Linked DNA regions of Pseudolabrys taiwanensis. The protein of the gene in region 1 interacts with the protein of each later gene in a pairwise test. Links are inferred from orthologs where the notes say so. Each region holds a gene or a part of one and is shown on either strand. Other genes may lie near its edges.

What was found.
Region 2: the proteins of ribD (region 1) and accC interact in binary tests that used the Escherichia coli proteins (3 or more experiments, as listed by UniProt). The link is inferred for Pseudolabrys taiwanensis from one-to-one orthologs.

What each region holds. Positions count from the first base shown.
Region 1 is NZ_CP031417.1:1,404,388-1,407,231, reverse strand. Bases 25-2,797 are described here. They hold ribD (bifunctional diaminohydroxyphosphoribosylaminopyrimidine deaminase/5-amino-6-(5-phosphoribosylamino)uracil reductase RibD), read left to right. Parts: upstream 25-744; coding sequence 745-1,851; downstream 1,852-2,797. Other genes in these bases: ribH (6,7-dimethyl-8-ribityllumazine synthase), read left to right, coding at 2,751-2,797; DW352_RS06750 (riboflavin synthase), read left to right, coding at 1,964-2,566; nrdR (transcriptional regulator NrdR), read left to right, coding at 63-545. In the rest of the region: more of ribH, read left to right, coding at 2,798-2,844. UniProt on the Escherichia coli protein: Converts 2,5-diamino-6-(ribosylamino)-4(3h)-pyrimidinone 5'-phosphate into 5-amino-6-(ribosylamino)-2,4(1h,3h)-pyrimidinedione 5'-phosphate.
Region 2 is NZ_CP031417.1:1,641,090-1,644,080, reverse strand. What follows is about bases 72-2,991. They hold accC (acetyl-CoA carboxylase biotin carboxylase subunit), read right to left. Parts: upstream 2,256-2,991; coding sequence 888-2,255; downstream 72-887. Other genes in these bases: aroQ (type II 3-dehydroquinate dehydratase), read right to left, coding at 2,892-2,991; accB (acetyl-CoA carboxylase biotin carboxyl carrier protein), read right to left, coding at 2,376-2,843; DW352_RS07875 (outer membrane protein), read left to right, coding at 106-813. UniProt on the Escherichia coli protein: This protein is a component of the acetyl coenzyme A carboxylase complex; first, biotin carboxylase catalyzes the carboxylation of the carrier protein and then the transcarboxylase transfers the carboxyl group to form malonyl-CoA.

The sequences.
Region 1 (2,844 bases):
AAGATAAAGACGTGGATGGCCGGGACGAGCCCGGCCATGACGGCGTGGGAGGGGGGAAGGTGATGCGCTGCCCGAGCTGCGGAAGTCTGGACACACAGGTGAAGGACTCGCGGCCAACCGAAGACTCCTCGGTGATCCGCCGCCGTCGCGTCTGTCTCGCCTGCAATTTCCGTTTCACCACGTTCGAGCGCGTGCAATTGCGCGAGCTCACCGTCATCAAGCGCAACGGCCGCCGCGTGCCGTTCGACCGCGACAAGCTGCTGCGGTCGGTGCAGGTGGCGCTGCGCAAGCGCTCGGTCGATCCCGAGCGCATCGAGCAGGAAGTCTCCAAGATCGTGCGCGAGCTTGAGAGCCTGGGCGAGAACGAGGTGACGTCCGAAACCATCGGGGAAACGGTGATGGAGCACTTGCGCAACATCGACGACGTTGCCTATGTGCGCTTTGCCTCGGTCTATCGCAATTTCCGCGAAGCCAAGGATTTCCGCGCCGCTCTCGACGAATTGTCGGAAGACGGCAAGCCCATCGTACCGGCCGAACGCAAGTGAGTTTCCGCATCGCGAGCCACACGCCGCAGCCTTTCCCTCCCCCCGCGAGCACTTGCGAGCGGTGGGGAGGGTCGGCAGCGAAGCTGCCGGGGTGGGGGGCTTTAGCGACGCTTGAACGAAATTCCCCCCACCCCCGACCCCTCCCCACCGCTCCGCTTTGCTACGCGGGGGGAGGGGAGCGCACACGCTTTGCCAAGACATGACGACAGACACCCCCATCACCACTGAAGACGAACGTTTCATGCGCCTCGCGCTCGCGCTCGGGCGCCGCGGGCTCGGCAACACCTGGCCGAACCCGGCCGTCGGTGCCGTCGTCGTCAAGGACGGCGTCGTGCTCGGCCGCGGTTGGACGCAACCCGGCGGCCGGCCGCATGCCGAGACCGAAGCGCTGCGCCGCGCCAAGCGTTCGGCGCGCGGCGCGACGCTCTACGTCACGCTCGAGCCGTGCTCGCACGAAGGCAAGACGCCGCCTTGCGCCGACGCCGTCATCCAGGCCGGCATCAAGCGCGTCGTCTCGGCGCTGGAAGATCCCAACCCGGAAGTCGCCGGGCAGGGCTACGCCAAGCTGCGCGAGAGCGGCATCCAGGTCGATACCGGCCTGCTGGCCGACGAAGCGCGGCTCGCGCATGCCGGCCACATCGCCAAGATCACGCAAGCGCGGCCGCATGTGCTGTTGAAGATGGCGCTCTCGTCCGACGACAAGGTCGGCTACGCCGGCAACAAGCGCGCCTTCATCACCGGCGACGAGGCGCAGGCCCGTGTGCACATGATGCGCGCGATGAGCGACGCCGTGCTCACCGGCATCGGCACCGTGCTGGCGGACAATCCGCAGCTCACCTGCCGTCTGCCCGGCATGTTCGAGCGCTCGCCGATCCGCGTCGTGCTCGACGCGAAATTGCAGACGCCGCTGTCGCTCGGCGTGCTGTCGACCGTGCGTGAGACGCCGACCTGGATTTTCTGCGCGACCAGCGCCTCCGAGGTCGCCGAGGACATCCTCGTGCACAAGGGCGCGAAGGTGTTCCGCGTGCCGGAGACCGACGGCAAGCTCGATCTCGGCGAAGTGCTCAAGGCGCTGGCCGGCGAGGGCATCACGCGGCTGATGGTCGAGGCGGGTCCCCGCGTCGCCGCCAGCTTCGTCGGCGCGGGCCTTGTCGACGAGGTCGCTTTGCTGCGCTCGCCCAAGCCGCTCGGCGAGGGCCTCGACGCGCTCGCCGACATGCCGCTGTCCGCGCTCACCGAAGGCATGCGCGAAGGCGACACCGAGCAGGTCGGCCCTGATACTCTCACCTGGTACGAGAAGGCGTGATGATCCTATCGACCGTTCGTTCCCGCGAAAGCGGGGACCCAGGGGCAAAGAGTTCTGAGTCTGAATTCCGGGCTCTGGATTCCCGCTTTCGCGGGAATGAACGGAGAATGTGATGTTCACAGGCATTGTCACCGACGTCGGCGAGATCCGTAGCGTCGAGGCGCGCGCCAACAATCTGCACCGGCTCACCATCTTCACGCGCTATCCGCGCGAGGAGCTCGTGGATGGCGCATCGATCGCCTGCAACGGCGTCTGCCTGACGGTGACCGGCAAGGGCGAGGAGGGCGGCCGCGCCTATTTCGCCGCCGATGCGGCGGACGAGACGCTGCGCATCACCACCGCGCAGCGGTGGCGCGAGGGCGGCAAGCTCAATCTCGAGCGGCCGCTGAAAGTCGGCGACGAACTCGGCGGCCACATGGTCGCGGGCCACGTCGACGGCATCGCCACGGTGATCGCGCGCGAGGACATGACCGACATGGCGCGCATCGTGTTCCAGGCGCCGCCGGACCTGTCGCGCTTCATCGCGCCGAAGGGCTCGGTCGCGCTCGACGGCATTTCGCTGACGGTGAATGCGGTCGAGGGCGACACCTTCTCGGTGCTGATCATTCCGCACACGCTCGCGGTGACGACATTCGGCGCGCTGAAGAAGGGCGACGACGTCAATCTCGAGGTCGATACCATGGCCCGCTACGCCGCGCGGCTGATGGGAAAGTGAGCCGTCACCCTGAGGTGCTCGGCGCGTAGCGGCGAGCCTCGAAGGGCGACGGCGGGCAATCACTGTGGCCGTCATCCTTCGAGGCTCGCCGCAAGTGCGGCTCGCACCTCAGGATGACGGTGAGAGCCCTTGTTCACACCGCGCTCGCTTGCTACACGCCGCGCTCAATCAGGAACGAGACTTCATGGCCAAAGCCCGGCGCAAGACCGCCCCCGTCACCAAATCCGCCGAGAAGCCGGCCAAGCGCGAAGCGCCGCCGCATATCGTGGTCGTGGAAG
Region 2 (2,991 bases), 240 kb from region 1 along the record:
GCATAAGTCCAAAGTCTGCGCGCCGAGGAGCAACGCGGTGGCCCCTTGTCTGCGGCACGATGGTCGCGGGAATCACGCCGTCGTGTGACGTTCAAGGGACTTACAATGACCATGAATAAAGTGATCGTGGCCGCTGCCGCCGTTCTCCTGTCTGCCGGCATGACGCCGGTCTCTGCCGCCGATATCGCGCCGGCTTCGACAGTGCTCTCGCCTGCGCGTGCGGCGACGTGGACCGGGTTCTATGCAGGGGTGAACGCCGGCTATGCCTTCGGCACGGCGGACACCATCCTCAGCGTTTCCTCGGCGACATTGCCGTTCTCGTCGGACTATGATGGCTTCGTTGGCGGCGTGCAGCTCGGTTACAACTGGCAGGCCGGCCGGGCAGTATTCGGCTTCGAAGTCGATTTGCAGTATGCCGACGCCAGCGGCAGCGCATTGTTGCCGACAACGACCGTCACCGCCAAGAACGCGCTGGAGTGGTTCGGAACGGCGCGTGGCCGCCTCGGGATCGCCTTCGATCGGGTCATGCCGTACGTCACCGGCGGCTTTGCCTTCGGCAAGAACAAGCTCGAGATCCACGATGTCGTGAGCGGAACCCGTGTCGAGGACACGGCGACGCATCGTGGCTGGACGTTTGGCGGCGGCGTGGAAATCGCGGTGCGCGAGAATTGGAGCGCCAAGTTCGAGTATCTGCACGTCGATCTGGGCGAAAAGAACAACTATCTCGCCGACATCATTGGCGGCACGGGTTCGGCGTTGAAGCCCGATCTGAAGTTTGGTCTGGCCCGCGCCGGGCTCAACTACCGGTTCTGATCTGCGGGCGGGCGAACGTCGCGTTCGCCCGCGTTGGCTCGCTCAGGCGCGTGTTCCTGGCGATGCGGCCGCCGTCAGGACGACAGCGGCTCGCTCTGCATGCCGCCGCTCGCGAGGAACTGCTCGAGCCAGTGGATGTGATAGTTGCCGTCGATGATGTCCGGCTCGGCGAGCAGCGCTCGGAACAGCGGCAGCGTCGTCTCGATGCCGTCGACGACGACTTCGTCGAGCGCACGCTTGAGCCGCATCAGGCATTCCTGCCGCGTCTTGCCGTGCACGATCAGCTTGCCCACTAGCGAGTCGTAATAAGGCGGGATCGAGTAGCCCTGATAGACCGCCGAGTCGATGCGCACGCCGAGACCGCCGGGCGGGTGATAGTGCAGGATCTTGCCGGGCGAGGGCCGGAACGACACCGGGTTCTCCGCATTGATGCGGCACTCGATGGCGTGACCGTGGAAGCGGATGTCGCTCTGCTTCAAGGTCAGCTCGGCGCCGGCGGCGACGCGGATCTGCTCGAAGATCAGGTCGATGTCGGTGATCATTTCGGTCACCGGATGCTCGACCTGGATGCGCGTGTTCATCTCGATGAAGTAGAACTTGCCGTCCTCGTAGAGGAATTCGACCGTGCCGACGCCGAGATAATTGATCTCGCGCATCGCCTTGGCGACGACCTCGCCGATCTCGTCGCGCGCCTTGACGTTGAGCGCGGGCGAGGGGCTTTCCTCGAGCACTTTCTGGTGCCGGCGTTGCAGCGAGCAGTCGCGCTCGCCGAGATGGATGGCGTGGCCCTTGCCGTCGCCGAGCACCTGGATCTCGATGTGGCGCGGCTTTTCCAGATACTTCTCGATGTAGACGGCGTCGTCGCCGAAGGCCGCCTTGGCTTCGCTGCGCGCCGTCGACAACGCGGTCGACAGGTCGGCGGCCGTGCGCGCGACCTTCATGCCGCGTCCGCCGCCGCCGGCCGCGGCCTTGATCAGCACCGGATAGCCGATCTCGTCGGCGATCTTCTTGGCTTCGGCGTCGGACGACACGCCGCCTTCGGAGCCGGGCACAACCGGAATGCCGAGGCGCTTGGCCGTGCGCTTGGCCTCGATCTTGTCGCCCATGATGCGGATGTGCTCGGCCTTCGGGCCGATGAAGGCGAGGCCGTGATCGGCGAGGATCTCGGCAAAGCGCGCGTTCTCCGACAGGAAGCCGTAGCCGGGATGCACGGCGTCGGCGCCGGTGATCTCGCAAGCGGCGAGGATCGCCGGGATGTTCAGATAGGAGTCCTTCGCCGCCGGCGGGCCGATGCACACGCTCTCGTCGGCGAAGCGCACATGCATGGCGTCGGCGTCGGCGGTCGAATGCACCGCCACGGTCGGAATGCCGAGCTCCTTGCAGGCCCGCAGGACACGCAGCGCGATCTCGCCGCGATTGGCGATGAGGATTTTATCGAACATTGCAGATGTCATGCCCTGCGAAAGCGGAGCATCCAGTATTCCGTGTGGCTTCGGTTGTATGCATTCGCTTCGTCTGTGGTTACTGGATCGCCCGCTTTCGCGGGCGATGACAGAAGAGGACTACTCGATAATCACCAGCGGCTCGCCGAACTCGACCGGCTGCCCGTCCTCGAACAGGATCTGGATCACGGTGCCGCCGCGCGGGGCGGGGATCTGGTTCATCGTCTTCATGGCTTCGACGATCAGCAGCGTCTCGCCGGCTTTCACCTTGCTGCCGATCTCGACGAACGGCTTGGCGCCGGGTTCGGGCGCGGCATAGGCGGTGCCGACCATCGGCGAGGTGACGACGCCGGGATGCTTGGCCGGATCGAGCGGCGCCGCGGCGGATTCACCGACCGGCTGCGGGATCGCGGCCGGCATGGCACGCGCGGGCACGACGACCGTCGGCGCGGCCGCCGCGCCACGGGCAACGCGGATGCGCTGGCCGTCCTGCTCGATTTCGATTTCGGTCAGACCCGTCTCGTCGAGAAGCTTCGACAGCTCCTGGATGAGTTCGCGGTCGACTAAGGTCTTTGCCGATTTGGCCATCGATGATCCGTCTTGAAGAGAGAGATGACGCGGCTGGCGAGAGCCGCGCTATTGCTTGTCCTTGGCGCCGACGATGCCGGCGAGCCCGATGATGCCGAGGCGATAGCTGTCGACGCCGAAACCGGCGATCACGGCCTTGGCCGCCTTC